DNA from 2 places in the Nocardioides sp. 31GB23 genome. Region 1 is predicted to be linked to the other one. Evidence: predicted binding sites of a transcription regulator. Region 1 holds the regulator's gene; the other holds the start of a gene.
What was found. Region 1 encodes LexA, which represses DNA repair genes until DNA is damaged. Its sites were predicted from a motif close to TCGAACANNTGTTCGA; they were not measured.
Positions count from the first base shown of each region.

Region 2: a site for LexA is predicted at 4,397-4,412, ahead of ABKW28_RS09940 (DUF222 domain-containing protein). Genes of this name have one in related genera too.

Region 1 covers NZ_JBDYKJ010000037.1:37,135-44,787, forward strand. The annotation lists gene ABKW28_RS13290 (ATP-dependent DNA helicase) at 1-220, shown strand, start outside; gene ABKW28_RS13295 (hypothetical protein) at 220-873, shown strand; gene ABKW28_RS13300 (DUF6153 family protein) at 959-1,435, shown strand; gene ABKW28_RS13305 (DUF305 domain-containing protein) at 1,526-2,149, shown strand; gene ABKW28_RS13310 (alkaline phosphatase family protein) at 2,237-3,550, opposite strand; gene ABKW28_RS13315 (alkaline phosphatase D family protein) at 3,550-5,247, opposite strand; gene lexA (transcriptional repressor LexA) at 5,355-6,089, opposite strand; gene ABKW28_RS13325 (LysM peptidoglycan-binding domain-containing protein) at 6,413-6,784, shown strand; partial or broken gene ABKW28_RS13330 (methyltransferase domain-containing protein) at 6,953-7,653, shown strand, end outside.
Region 2 covers NZ_JBDYKJ010000025.1:15,175-22,827, reverse strand. The annotation lists gene ABKW28_RS09960 (HNH endonuclease family protein) at 1-518, opposite strand, end outside; gene ABKW28_RS09955 (wax ester/triacylglycerol synthase family O-acyltransferase) at 727-2,130, shown strand; gene ABKW28_RS09950 (site-specific DNA-methyltransferase) at 2,140-3,324, opposite strand; gene ABKW28_RS09945 (matrixin family metalloprotease) at 3,389-4,312, shown strand; gene ABKW28_RS09940 (DUF222 domain-containing protein) at 4,476-5,744, shown strand; gene ABKW28_RS09935 (alpha/beta fold hydrolase) at 6,173-7,653, shown strand, end outside.

The DNA of each region.
Region 1 (7,653 bases):
CGCGGCCACCCACGCGGCGCTGCTGATGGCCCAGGGCGCGGGCCGGCTGATCCGCACCACCTCCGACCGCGGCGTCGTGGCCGTCCTCGACCCCCGGCTGGCGACCGCGCGCTACGGCTCGTTCCTCAAGGCCAGCCTGCCGCCGATGTGGACCACCACCGACCCCGCCGTGGTCCGCAAGGCGCTGGCGCGGCTCGCCTCCTCCGCGAAAGACGTGTGATGCGTCGCGCCACCTCGGGTGCCGTCGTCGCAGCGCTGCTGCTGGCGGGGTTGCTGGCCGGTTGCTCTGGGGGAGCGAGCGGCGAGAACGGCGACACCACCGCGGCAGGCACCTCACCATCAACCGCCTCGTCGAGCCAACAGCGCGGCTGGCCGACCGTCGAGGTGCTCGAGGAGCTCGACCTCGGCGAGCCCGTGGCTCCGGCCGTCCCGCTCGACGGCGAGCCTGACGTCGCCTACGCCCGCGCGTACGCCGACTACCTGGCCGAGGAGCTGACCTACGCCCTGCGCACCTCGATCGCCGACCCCGAGCTGCGCAACGGCTCGTGCCAGGTCTGCGACCAGTTCGTGACGCTGGCCGATCAGCTGCGCGAGGAGCGCCTGTTGGTGCGCACCGAGCCCGTGCGTGCGGAGTTCGTCGGCATCAGCGACGAGCAGGTCCGACACATCGTCGAAACCGCCACGACCGTCTGGATCGATGTCGACCTGGTGTTCCCGGCCATGCAGCGGGTGGACGAGGAGGGGGTCGTCCAGGTCGAGGTCCCACCCAGCAGGCTCGCCACCCGGTTGGAGGTCGCCATCGTGACCCCGCACCCGAGAGTGTGGTGGACCATCACCGGCGAGACGGTCCAAGCGCCGCCCGGCCAGGCCTGAGACCTCGCCGGGACGTCATACAGGCGGGACGTCAGCGAGCCCAGCGACGTATGACGTCCGGGGGACCCGCTCGTAGGCTGGGGGCGTGCAGGTGGTGAGCTCGACGCCGACGGCCCAGGTGGCCCGGAGCCGTGGCACCGCGCCCGTGGGTGTCGGCCTGCTGGTCGCCGTCGCCGCCCTCGTGCTCGGAATCCTGGGCATGCACGCGCTCGGGTTGCACGGCGTCGGCGTCAGCCACGGCGCCCCGGCCTCGGGGGCCTCCGTCGCCCCGGCAGCTGACTCGACCGGGACGGCTGCAGAGCACGGTGCCCACCACGGCAGCGAGGCCGCGGCGGACGAGGGCCACGGCCTCCAGCACGGCGCCGCGGAGATGGTGGTGCTGTGCGCCGCCATGCTGGCCGCCGCCGCCGGCATGCTCCTGGCCCTGGCCGGCCTGCGGCACCGAGCACCGCCGGTGTGGGCCGAGCTGCGCGCCGCGCTGGCCCTGAGGGTCACCTCCCGCGACCGGCCGGGAGGCACGGGTCCACCAGCGGTGTGGGAGTTCTCCGTCGTCAGGTGCTGAGCAGCGCCGCGCCGCGCCCGACGTACGTCGGCTCCGCGCGGCACCGCCGCCCCGCACGATCCCCGGACCACCTGACACCAGGAGACACCCATGTCCCACCGCTTCACCCGCGCCCTGGGCGCGAGCCTGCTCGTCACCGCTCTCGCGACCTCTCTGGTCGCCTGCGGCGGCGAGGAGGCCGGCACCACCACGACCGAGCTCTCGGCCACCGAGCACAACGACGCCGACGTCGCCTTCGCGCGCGACATGGTCCAGCACCACGCCCAGGCGGTGGCCATGGTCGACCTGACCCGCGGGCGCGACCTCGACCCCGAGGTCGCGCAGCTGGCCGAGGGCATCCGCGACGCCCAGGTCCCCGAGATCGAGACCTTCAGCGACTGGCTGGGCGACTGGGACGAGGAGGTCCCGCCGACCATGCTCGACCACGCCAACGCCGGCCACGGCTCCGGTGACATGTCCGAGACCATGGAGGGCATGGACGACGCCATGCCCGGCATGATGACGGGCGCCGACATGGACGCCCTGCAGGACGCCGGCGCCGGTGACTTCCAGACGATGTGGCTCGAGATGATGATCGAGCACCACGAGGGCGCGGTCGAGATGGCCCGCACCGAGCAGGAGGACGGCCGCTACCGGCCGGCCGTCGAGCTCGCCGCCGAGATCGAGGAGAGCCAGGGCGTCGAGATCGAGACGATGCGCGGCCTCCTCGGCTGACCGGCCCCGCGGGACGTCATACGGGCGGGACGTCAGCGAGCCGCGGGAGGTATGACGTCCCGCGGCTCGCCCCGCTGCTGTGCCGGCCTACAGCCGAGAGCGCCCGTCGTACCCGCCCCGCGGCGGCTTGAGCCCGAAGAACGCCCCGACGGTGGGGGCGACGTCGGTGGTGCGGGCGTGGCGTGGGGAGACCGTGCCGGGGGTGACCGAGCGGTGCCCGCCGCCGATGAAGAACGGGATGGCGCGGGTCGCGGGGTGGCCGTGGTTGCCGGGGATGGGGTTGGAGAAGACGTCGGGGTCGCTGAAGCGCCAGCCGGCCCGGCAGAAGACCACCACGTCGCCCGACTCGGGGCCCAGGCGCAGCCAGTCGGCGCGGCGGTCCCAGGCCTTCAGCACGCCGGGCACGTCGGAGGCGATGCGGCGGATGCGGCGTACGGCCTTGTCGCGCTGGGCGCGCGGGCCGGTCCAGTAGACGAGGTCGGCGCCGCCGTTGTCGGCGATCGCGAAGCGCCCGGCCAGGAACGGGTCCTCGGAGAGCGGCCCCTGCAGCGAGACGATGCGGTCGGGGTAGGACCAGTCCATCGAGTGGTCGGCCAGCACGATGACGATCGAGTGCTCCCAGCGCCCCGAGCTCTTCAGCTCGGCCACGAAGTCGCCCACGAGCCGGTCGGTGTTGACCAGCGCGAGCCGGCGCGCGACCTCGAGGGTGGTGGGCCCGGTGAGGTCGGTGTGCCCGAGCCGGTCGACGTCGCCGAGGTTGACGAAGACCAGGTGCGGGTCGAACGTCTCGACCATGTCGAGCGTCGCGCGCATCGTGAACTCGTCAGGGGCGTGCCCCGAGATCGGCACGATCGGGAACGGCTCCCAGCGGTGCGTGGCCCGCTCGCCGAAGATGCCGTAGAGGTACTCCTTGCTCAGCACCGTGCCGGTGCGCAGTCCGCGCCGGTTGAGGCGTTCGATGACGGTGGGGAAGCGCAGGTCGGAGGGCCGGTCGAGGGTGCGGACGTCGCCCAGCTCGCGGTCGTAGACGGCATTGGCCGGCACGCCGCTGCGGTCGGGCCGCACCCCGGTCATCATCATCGTGTGGTTGGGGATGGTCTCCATCACCGGCATCGACGTGGCCCGCGGGTGGTGCACGCCGCCCTCGCGCAGCGCCAGCAGATTGGGCGTCAGGCCGCTGTCGATCTCCTCGGGCCGGCAGCCGTCGACGACGAGCACGTAGGCGCGCTTGCGGGTCGCGGGGCCGGCAGCCACGGCCGGGTCAATGCCGGCGAGCGTCGAGAACGCCAGGCCCGAGGCCGCGGCGGTCAGGACCGTACGCCGCCCGGCGCGGATCTCGCCGAGCCCACGGTCGAAGGGTGCCTGGCCGTCGGTGCGGCGGGGCGTGCTGGGCTCGCACATCAGCGGTCTCCGACCGGGGTCGCCACGCGCCGCACCGTGCTGGTGCCGGCGAGGGTCTCGAACGACGCGTCGTGCGTCGCGGTGGTCTGCTTGTCGTCGCGCGCGCCGATCACGAACCAGTCCATCTGGGTGCGCTCGGCGGTGATGTCGAGCACCGAGAAGCCGTGGTCGTCGAAGTTCAGGTACTTGATGTGGCGGTTGTTGGCCTGGATCGCGGCCTCCACCACCGGGGTCAGCGCGGGCTGGCCGGTGATGTCCTTGAGGTTGTTGGAGGTCACCGAGGAGCAGACGAGCTCGACGCCGACCGAGTCGCCGAGCACCGGGTAGGCCGAGGTGTCCAGCGGCAGGTCGCAGGCCCAGCCGGAGTGGATGTCGCCGGTCACGAAGACCACGTCCTTGACCTGGTGGTCGCGGATGTGGGCGAAGACCTCGCGCCGGTCGGCGGTGTAGCCGTCCCACTGGTCGACGTTGTACGGCGCGCCGTCCTGCGGCAGCAGCCCGGTGACGTTGTTGACGGGGTCGATGAGCTCGTTGGGCAGGTCGGCGAAGGTGACGGGCGCGATCATCACCGGGTTGCCGATCACCTTCCACTGCGGGGCGTGGTCGCCCCGGGTCAGGGAGTCCTTGAGCCACTCCATCTGCCGGTTGCCGGTGATGGTGCGCAACGGGTCGTTGACCTCGGCGTCGACGACCGGGGTGGCGACCTGCTGGGAGCGGTAGGTGCGCAGGTCGAGCATGCTGATCTCGGCCAGGTCGCCGAAGCGCAGCCGCCGGTAGAGCCGCGCGCCGTCGCCCAGCGAGGCGGTGCCGTCCATGCGCACCGGCATCCACTCGTCGTACGCGCGGTGGGCGCGGGCGCGCCGCTTGAGGTAGTCGCCCTCGCTGTCGTCGTGGTTCTCGGCGTTCTTGCGCCACTGGTCGTTGGTGACCTCGTGGTCGTCCCAGGTCACGATCCAGGCGTACCTCGCGTGCAGCGCCTGCAGGTCGGGGTCGGTCTTGTACTGCGCGTGCCGGCGGCGGTAGTCGGACAGCGAGACCATCTCGCGGGCCGGGTCGTGGGCGCGGACGTCGACGTTGTCCTGGCCCATGCCGTACTGGCCGGGGGCGTACTCGTAGAGGTAGTCGCCCAGGTGCAGCACCGCGTGCAGGTCGTCGCGCTCGGCGAGCAGCCGGTAGGCGCTGAACCAGCCGGCCTGCAGGTTGGCGCAGGAGACCACGCCGAAGCGCAGGTTGGCTGGCGTGGCGCGCTTGGCCGGGGCGGTGCGGGTGGTGCCGACGGGGCTGCGCTGGCCGCGAGCGGTGAAGCGGTAGTAGTAGGTCGTCGCGGGCCGCAGGCCGCGCACGTCGAGCTTGACGGTGTGGTCGCGCGCGGCGCTGGTGACGAAGCGGCCGCGGCGCACCACGTCGCGGAAGCGGCGGTCGGTGGCGACCTCCCAGCGCACCCCCAGCCGCGGGCCCTTGCCGGAGCCCGGGGTGGCGGCGCGGGTGGGGGTGACCCGGGTCCAGATGAGCACCGCGCGCGGCAGCGGGTCGCCCGAGGCGACCCCGTGGGCGAAGACGTCGTGGCGGGCCCGGGCCGCCTGGGCGGCCGGCAGGGCGCCGCTGCCGGCGGCGATCGCGACGCTGCCGGCGCCTCCGGCGGCCAGCACGGTACGCCGGGCGAGCGAGGTCGAGGTCGGGCTCTGGGGTGGGGTCACGCCTCATCCAACGACGAAACCCCGCCCGCGTGACGCGGACGGGGGTGTCGACACCCACTGTTCACCGTCGGTTCGACGGCGGGTCGGTGGCGGGTCGGTGGTGGGGCTCAGACGCTGCGGAGCACGGCGGTGACGACGCCCAGGATCGAGGCGTGGGTGCCGTCGATGGGCTCGTAGGCGTCGTTGTGGGGCAGCAGCCAGACCTTGCCGTCCTTGCGCTGGAAGGTCTTGACGGTGGCTTCCTCGCCGATCAGGGCGGCGACCATCTGGCCGTTGCTGGCGGTCTGCTCCTGGCGGATCACCACGTAGTCGCCGTCGCAGATCGCGGCGTCGATCATCGAGTCGCCGGAGACCTCGAGCAGGAACAGCTGGCCGTCGCCGACGAGCTGCTGCGGCAGCGGGAAGACCGCCTCGACGCGCTCCTCGGCCAGGATCGGGCCACCGGCGGCGATCCGGCCCACGACCGGCACGTAGGAGGCCGCCGGCATGGTGTTACCGATGTCGGTCTCGTCGACCGAGCTCTCGTCGGCCGAGGAGATCGCCTTGCGCCGGGCCATCAGCTCGGGCAGGAAGACCTCGAGGGCGCGGGGGCGGTGGGGGTCGCGCTTGAGGAAGCCCTTCTCCTCGAGCACCTTGAGCTGGTGGGAGACGCTGGACGTGCTGGTCAGGCCGACGGCCTGGCCGATCTCGCGCATGCTCGGCGGGTAGCCGCGGGTCTCGATGGCCTCCTTGATGCAGGCCAGCACCTTGACCTGACGCGGGGTCAGGCCGGTCGCGTCGGGGGGCCCGTCGGGCAGCTCTGCGACGCCCCGCTTGCGGGGGCCGCCGTCCTTGGTCGCCATCGTGTGCCTTTCGTGCGCGAGGCCCGAGCCGGGGAGTCCGCTCGGATGGTCGTGGGGCCACGTTATCGCCGCACGCGTCCGACTTCAAACATCTGTTCGACTGCGTGTCGCGAGCTGCGGGCCGCCCTCACCGTCTCGAACAATTGTTCACCAGACCCCTTGCGTGCGTCGAACACCTGATCTAGTCTCGCTCATGTGTTCGATCGAACACCTGGTCGATCCGGTGCCTGATGGCCGGTTCGAGCGGGACTGTCGGTGGTCGTCGGTAGACATCACCTCGCAGCGATCGACCACCCGACCACCCCCTTCCCCAGGAGGTCCAGATGAGCACGATGACCCTCACCGCCACCCCGGCCCAGCTCCGCCTGCGCCCGGCCCGCACCACCCCTGCCACCACCCCTGCCCCCGTCCGGCTGACCCGCCGCGGCCGGCTCGTGGTGCTGGCGCTCGGCCTGCTGCTCGTCGCCCTGGTGGGCGTCGTCCTGGCCGGCGGCTCGGTGGCCACCAGCGAGTCCGGTCCCACCCCGGCGACCGAGATGATCACCGTCGGCACGGGCGACACGCTGTGGGCGATCGCTGCCGAGCGTGCCGAGGCCGGCGACGTGCGTGAGGTCATCGAGCGCATTCAGCGGCTCAACTCCCTCGACGGTGGCCTGGTGGTCACCGGTCAGCGGCTGGTCGTCCCGGCCGGCTGAGCCGGACGCCCGGGCGTGAGGTCCGGGCACGGCGGCCACCTGGCCGCCCACGATTTTCGCCGGTCGCCTCGACCCCGGCCGGCGAAACCAGGGGAAAGACGAGGGGCGGGCCCGCAGTGGGCCCGCCCCTCGCGCCATGTCCGGGTGCGCCTCGGTCAGGGTGGGGGCATGGGTGCGGCTCGCGACGACGACGTGTTCGAGGAACGACTGGCGCAGTGGCAGGCCTGGTGCGAGGCGCCGTGGGGCCGGCTGCGGTTCAGCGTGGTGCGCGAGACGCTGCGCCGCCAGGCCCAGGCGCTGGGTGGGACCGACGGTGGGCTGCGGGTGCTCGACGTGGGCGGCGGCGACGGGCGCGACGCGGTCGCGCTGGCCCGGATGGGTCACCAGGTGACGGTCCTGGACCCCGCGGCCTCCTGGCTCGCCGAGGCCCGCTCGCGTGCGGAGTCGGCCGGGGTGGGGGAGTGGCTGGTGACCGTCGAGGGGTCCATCGACGACCTGGGCGCGGTCGGCGGCGGCTTCGACCTGGTGCTGTGCCACTTCGTGGTGCACTACCGCCCCGCCGAGACCGGCGCTGCCGACGTGCGACGTCTGGCGGGGGCGGCGCGCCCCGGCGGACGGGTCTCGGTGATGGCGCCCAACCCCGCCGCCCGGGTGCTCGGCCGGCTGGTGCGCGAGGGCCCGGAGGCGGCGCTCGACCAGCTCGAGCGCGACGACATGGAGTCGGCCACCTTCGCCACCACCGCCCGGGCGGTGCCCCCCGAGGAGGTCGAGGGCCTCCTGGTGGACGCCGGGCTCGAGGTGGTCGGGCGGTACGCCGCTCGCGTCGCCAACGACTACCTCGCCGACGACACCCTCAAGGCCGACCCGGT
Region 2 (7,653 bases), on a different contig from region 1:
CAGTCCGCCGGGTCCTGGTCGCTCTTGGACTGGTTCACGTTGTCGGTCACGCCGACCAGGCTGCGGTAGTCGTCCAGGTCGTTGGCGAAGGCCTCGCGGGTGGTCGAGGACCACCCCGAGGCGCCCGAGTCCCAGGCCTCGGCGAGCGGCACCATGTGGTCGATGTCGACGTCCGAGGTGTCGGTCCACGAGACGCCGTCGTAGTAGGAGAACCAGCGTCCGCCGGTCAGCGAGCAGCCCGAGCCCACGGTGACCGGGTCGTCGGCCTCGGCGATCAGCACCTCGTTGCGGGTCGAGCAGCCGTCGCCGTCGGCATCGGTCCAGTGCTTGAAGAGGGTCCGGCTGTAGCCGGTGCGCACCTCGGAGGCAGCCACCAGGTCGCCGATCGCCACGCTCAGCGGGGCGGAGTACTGCTGGGCCGCTGCGGCGGCAGGAGCGGCGCCCACCGCCGGCAGCACCACCGCCGACCCGCTGGTAAGGAGGGTGAGGACCAGGGCGGTCACGAGTCGGCGCAGCACAAGAGCTCCCGGTGGGACGAGCACCGGCTCCCGAGCGAGCCGACGCGGTGCGCCCGATGCTGGCAGCACCGACGGGCGGCTGGGAAGGATCGTGATGAACTCGAGGCGGCGTGCCCGTGACTTCTCCGCCCGACATAGGTTCTCCTTGTGGCCCCCGTCACGTCACGGGGGCACGACGCCGTACGGCGCCCCGAGCGAAAGGCACATCGTGGTCTCAGCCATCGACCCCACCGCCACCGGCTTCCTGCTGGCGGAGAACCGCAACATGCCGATGCACGTGGGTGGGCTGCAGCTCTTCGAGAAGCCCGAGGGGGCCGGCCCGGAGTACATCCGAGAGATGTACGAGGCGATGCGCGACGTCGACGAGATCGCGCCGCTGTTCCTCAAGCACCCGCACCGCTCGGTGCGCACCGCGGGCCAGCTGGTCTGGAAGCCCGACCTGCAGTTCGACGCCCACCACCACGTGCGGCACAGCGCACTGCCGGCCCCGGGGCGCTACCGCGAGCTCTTCGAGCTGTGCTCGCGGCTGCACTCCACCCGTCTGGCCTGGGAGCGCCCCCTGTGGGAGGCGCACGTGATCGAGGGCCTCGAGGACGGCCGCGTCGCGCTCTACACCAAGACCCACCACGCGCTGGTCGACGGCGTCTCGGCGATGCGGCTGCTGCAGAGCGTGCTCACCACCGACCCCGACCTGCGCGGCATGCCCGCGCCGTGGGCCGCCGGCCCGCCGCGCAGCCGGTCGGGTCGGGGGGTCGAGGCGCCGTCGCTGCCACAGATCCCGGCGGCCGCGCTGCGCAGCGCGCTCGCGCTGACCGCCGAGGCGGCGGCGATGCCCGCCGCGCTCGTGCGCACCCTCAGCAAGGGCGTGCGCAACGAGACCTCGGCGGTCTCCTTCCACGCCCCCCGCACCATCTTCAACCAGAGCATCACCGGGGCCCGCCGCTTCGCCGCCGAGGACTGGCCCATCGAGCGGCTGCGCGCCATCGGCAAGGCCACCGGCACCACCATCAACGACGTGGTGATGGCCATGTGCAGCGGCGCGATCCGCTCCTACCTGCTCGAGCTCGACGCCCTGCCCGACACCCCGCTGGTGGCGATGGTGCCGGTGGGCCTCAACGCCAAGCAGTCGCAGATCGCCTCGGCCGAGGGTGGCAACGCGGTGGGCGCGGTGATGGTGCAGCTGGCCACCGAGCGCCCCGACCCCGCCGACCGGCTGCGCGCCATCCACGACTCGATGCAGGCCGGCAAGGAGGCCCTGTCGTCGATGACGCAGATGCAGATCCTGGCGATGAGCGCGCTGGGCCAGGCCCCGATGATCCTGGCGCCGCTGCTGCGGATGCAGGGCATCGTGCGACCGCCGTACAACCTGATCATCAGCAACGTGCCCGGGCCGCGCACCACCCACTACTGGAACGGCGCGCGCCTGGTGGGCACCTACCCGCTCTCGATCCCGATCAACGGGATGGCGCTCAACATCACCTGCACGTCGTACGACGGGCGCATCGCCTTCGGGCTGACCGGCTGCCGCCGCACGGTGCCGCACCTGCAGCGGCTGCTGGTGCACCTCGAGGACGAGGTCGCCGCGCTGGAGAAGGCGGCCGGGGTCGGCTGAGGCGGCGCCTCAGGACGGAGGCGCCGGCTGGGCGAGCTCGACCAGCCCGCCGCCGTGGCGCTCGGCGACCGCGCGCAGCCGCGCCCGGGTGATGTCCGCGACCGTGGCCAGGCCGGCCTGGGCGGCGTTGGAGCCGGGCCGGGTGGGCTCGGCCCGGTTGACGCTGAGGCAGGTGCGGGTGCCTCCGTCCTCCTCGTTGAGCAGGGCGACGGCGTGGCCGGTGGTGCCGCTGCCGGCGAAGAAGTCGAGCACCGCGACGTCGTCGGGCATGGTCTGCAGGATCCGGCGCAGCAGCCCGGTCGGCTTGGGCGACTCGAAGACGTGGCCCACCAGCTCCTTCAGCTCGGCCACGGCGGTGTCGGTGGAGCCGACCTCCTCGGCGAGCCAGATGGTGGTCAGCTTCTTGCGCCGGCCCGGGTGCAGCCAGTCGCGCTGGAAGACGTCGACCCGCTCGCCGGTGCGCCCCCGCACGGTGCGGCAGACCAGGTCGTCGGCGCGCTGCTCGATGAGGGGACGGCTCCACCGCCACACGGCGGGGCGGCCGTCGCCGAAGACGGGGCTGACCTCGACGCCGCCCTCGAAGGGCAGCGTCGACACCCGACCGGTGCCCGGGTCGCCCCACACGCTGAAGTGCAGGGTGCGCGCGGTGACGGGGTTGAACTTCTTGTTGGTGTTGCGCAGCGGCAGCTCGCGGTAGCGCCGGCCGCTCTCCTCGTGCAGCAGCGCGAAGTCGCGCTCGTCGACGGTCTCCGCGCTGGTCGCGCTCAGCGCGCAGCGCGCCGGGTCGAGGGCGTAGACCAGCAGGTACTCGTGGCTGGTGGCGAAGCCGCGGCCGAGCTGGCGGCCCTTGGGGTTGAGGTTGACCACGACCTGGGCCACGAACGACGCCTCGCCGAAGACCTCGTCGAGGAGCAGCCGCAGGTGGGCGGCCTCGTGGTCGTCGATGCTCACGAAGAGCGCCGCCCTCGCCGACATCACACCGCGCGCCAGCTCCAGGCGCGGACGCATCATCGCCACCCACGCCTGGTGCCGCGAGGCGCCGGCACCGCCGCGGATGTCGTCGCTGTAGGCGAAGTCGTTGCCGGTGTTGTAGGGCGGGTCGATGTAGACCAGGTCGAAGACCTGCTCCCGGGCGGCCAGGTCGGTGAGCACGTCGAGGTTGTCGCCCTCGACGAGGGTGTTCCAGGTGCCCACCAGCCGACCCTAGCCGCACTCCCCGCGCTCCGGCCGTCACCAGCGGTCGGGGACCATGGGCACCATGGGGTTCTGGCAACGACGGGCGCAGGCGCGGGCCCAGCGGCGGTGGGTGCGCGACATGGAGCGCCGCCTGGCCGAGCTCGACGGTCTCGACCCCTCCCTCCTCGACGACGCCCGGGGCCCCACGCACGGTGAGCTCTACCGCGCCGGCGGCCTCGGCTCGACCCCCGACCCGTCGCCGGGACGACGCGGGCGGCGCTCGCGCGGGCCGGTGCTGCCGGGCCTGCTGGTCGCCGCGGTGCTCGCCGGGCTGATCGTGGCTCGCGACCCCGGCGCCACCGGCACCCGGGTGCGCGAGCTGCTCGGCAGCAACGAGCGGCTCGGCGAGATCGTCGGCATCGGCGACGGGGACGGCGAGTACGCCTTCGTGCGCACCCAGCGCGGCAGCGACGAGCCGGTGACCTGGTCGCCCTGCGAGGAGATCCCCTACGTCGTGAACCCCGACGGCGCCCCGGTCGGCTGGGAGGAGCTGGTCGAGGAGTCGGTCGAGACCGTCGCCGGGGCCTCCGGCTTCGTCTTCGACGACGAGGGGCTCACCGACGACCGCGACTTCGACCGGCGCTCGGTGGCCGCCGGCTCGGCCAGCCCGGTGCTCATCGGCTGGGCCGACGAGGACGAGGTCCCGGGCCTCGAGGGCGAGGTCGCCGGCCTCGGCGGCAGCGCCTGGGAGACCCGCCAGATCGGGCCCGAGCGCTTCGTGACCGGCATGGTCGCCCTCGACACCGACACCTTCGACCGGCTCGCCGGCCAGCGCGGCGGCGAGCAGGCGATGCGCGCGATCCTCGTGCACGAGCTGGGCCACGTGCTGGGCCTGGCCCACGTCGACGACGACACCCAGCTCATGTACGGCGGCAACCTGGTGCGCACGGACCTCGGCGACGGCGACCTCGAGGGGCTCGCCCGCCTCGGTGCCGTCGGCTGCTGAGGCCGGCCGAGCAGTCAGTTTTCGCACCACCGACCGGTCAGTTTCGCACCATCGACCAGTCGGTTTCGCACCGGACAGATCGTCTCGAAAAAAGTTTCGATCTGCCTGTGGAAAACGGCTTCTGACCTGGTGTTTTGTCGGTGGGCCCTGAGATACTTCACTCATGGCCACCACCGCGGCGCACCTCATCGGAGGTGCTGTCGCGCGGGTGCACTCGGCCCTCGATGACGTGGCTGGTACGCCGTTGTGGTCGATGAGCCAGGAGGCCACCGCGCAGACGTTGGTCGAGATCTCGCGGGCCGAGGCCCGGTTGGTGGAGGTGCGCTCGCAGCTGTTGTCGCACGCCGAGACGGTGGCGGTGGCGGAGACGAATGCGTCGCCGTCGGTGGCGGTGTGGCACTCCAACGCCACCCGGTCGACGAAGCGGGAGTCGTTTCGCCAGGTGCGCCTGGCCGAGGGGTTGGATCGGTACGACCTGGTGCGGGAAGCACTCGGTCGCGGCGATGTCATCGCCGAGCAGGCGTCGGTGATCTGCACGGCTCTGGACGAGCTGCCCGACGACCTCGACGCCGGCGTGTTGGAACAGGCGACCAAGGCGCTGGTGGCCTTCGCGGAGGTCCATGACGCGAAGGCGCTGCGGGTGCTGGGGCGCCGCATCCTCGAAGTCGTCGCACCCGAGGTGGCCGAGGCGTGGGAGGCCGCACAGCTCGAGCGCGAGGAGCGCGAGGCGGAGAAGTCGGCGGCGTTCCGGATGCGCGAGGACGGGCACGGGCGGATCAAGGGGTCCTTCACGGTGCCGCTGCTGGTGGGTCAGATGCTGGAGCGAGCACTGCTCGCATTCGCGGCACCTAGGCACCAGATCGCCACCCGCGCCGCCGACGAGGGCGAGCACGAGGAGCAGGCGCCGGTGCCGGTACGCCGTCCGACGGCGCAGCGGTTGGGAGCGGCGTTCGTGGAGCTCGTCGAGCGCCTGGACCCCAAGGGGCTGCCGAAGGCCGGTGGCGTGAACGCCACGGTTGTAGTGACGATGACCCTCGACTCCCTCAAGGACGGCCTGGCGGCCGCCACGCTCGACACCGGTGATCGGATCAGCGCCGCCACCGCGAGGCGTCTGGCCTGCGAGGCGGGCGTCGTGCCGGTGGTGCTGGGCGGGAAGAGCCAGCCGCTCGACGTGGGCCGCGCGACGAGGTACTTCACCCCGGGCCAGCGGATCGCGATGGGCATCCGTGACGGTGGCTGCACCGCGAAGGGCTGCGACGCCCCGCCGGCGACGTGCCACGCCCACCACGACGACCCCTGGTCGTGCCACGGGCAGACCGACCTCGACCGCGGGCGGTTGTTGTGTCCCTATCACCACCGCCGGATCCATGACCCGGAGTACGAGGCCGATGTCAGTGCTGACAACCAAGTCAGCTTCCACCGACGAACCTAGGAGCACTCCGCTCCCGGCCTCGCTGCTCGACCAACCGCGCTGCCGCGCGCCCGTTGGTTGAGGAGGTTGCGCAGCAACCGTCTCGAAACCCGGCGAGCCCACGGCGTACGGCGAGTGGTTGCGGTGGGCCGGCCACTCACGGGGTCTCGGCGACGCTCGTCGCTGGCGCTCCTCCCTGCTCGACCAACGGCGGCCCGCCGTTGGTTGAGGAGGTTGCGCAGCAACCGTCTCGAAACCCGGCGACCCCACGGCGTACGGCGAGTGGTTGCGGCGGGCCGGCCACTCACGGGGTCTCGGCGTCGCTCGTCGCTGGCGCTCCTCCCTGCTCGACCAACGGGGCGGCGTACGCCGTGAACTGGTGCCGGGTCGCGTGACCCCGGGTCGGCGTGCTCGTTGTGCCGGGCGTCACCATCCACCCGGGAGCACACATGCGTCGAGTCACCGCCCTGGCCACCGCGGCCGCCACCCTGGCCACCCTGGGGCTCACCTCCCTGGGCCTCGGACCGGGCGGGACGGTCACCCCGTCGGCGTACGCCGCGCCGGCCGCGAAGCAGGTGCGGGTCAGCGACGGCTGCGTCAGCAGCGTGCCCGAGCCGGGCGAGAGCGACGCGGTCGACATCTGCTACTCGCTGTTCCGCCCGCCGGGCGCGAGCCGCAAGCGCCCCGTGCCCATGATCGTGCACAGCCACGGATGGGGCGGCTCGCGCACCACCGACCCGGCCGCGTTCGACACCTTCCTCGACGCGGGCTACGGCGTGCTCTCCTTCGACCAGCGCGGCTGGGGCGAGTCCGGCGGCCACGCGCACGTCGAGGACCCCGCCTTCGAGGGCCACGACGTACGCCGCCTGGTGCGGCTGGTCGGCCGGCTCCGGTGGGTGCAGCAGGACCGGCCCGGCGACCCGCGCCTGGGCGCGATCGGCGGGTCCTACGGCGGCGGCTACCAGCTCCTCGGCGCGTTCGAGTCGCTGCGCACCCAGGGCCGGCCCGTCTTCGACGCGCTCGCCCCGCAGATCACCTGGAACGACCTGTCCTCGAGCCTGGCTCCCGAGGGCGTGGTGCGCACCGAGTGGGCGCTGCTGCTGGCGGCCGCCTCGGTGCCTGCCGACGCCCTGCCCCCGACCGTCTACAAGGCCCTCCTCGAGGGTGCCGCGCTCGGCCAGTGGCCCGACGGCTCGGTGCCCGGCACCGAGGACATGGTCGCGTTCATGGAGAAGAACGGGCCCGCCTGGCACGTCGCCAACGGCCGCCGCCTCGACATCCCGGTGCTGCTCGGCCAGGGCACCACCGACGGGCTCTTCCCCCTGCAGGAGGGCCTGGAGAACTGGCGCACGGCCCTGACGAAGCGAGCCCGCCGCGACAGCATCTTCGTCGGCTACAACGGCGGTCACGTGCTGCCGGCGGTGCTGCCGATGGGGGTCTCCATCACCTCCGACCCGTGCAGCGCCGAGCTGGCCGGCGGCGACTTCGAGCAGCTCTCGCTGCGCTTCTTCGACGAGCAGCTGCGCGGGCGCCGCACCGGTCTGCGCGGCTACGGCCGCCTGCACATCGCGACCCCGACCGACGAGTGCCTCACCACCCGCACCGAGCGCACCAACCACCGGGTCGACATCGGCACCGTGGCCACCTCGACCGCCGCGGGCGTCCCGCTCGGGACCCTCGTCGCCGAGGGCCCCATCGAGGTGGCCGGCTCGGCGTACCTCACCGCCGACGTCACCGCGGCCGGCGTCGAGAACCGCGCCTTCTACGGCCTGGCCGTGGGCACCAGCCCGCTCGACGCCCGCCTGGTGCAGAACAACGTGCTGCCGCTGCGCGAGCCGCTGCCCGTCGTCGGGGAACGCCGCCGCATCCAGCTGCCGGCCGTCGGCGTGCGCGTGCCCGCGGGCCAGAACCTCTACCTGCTGGCCAGCCC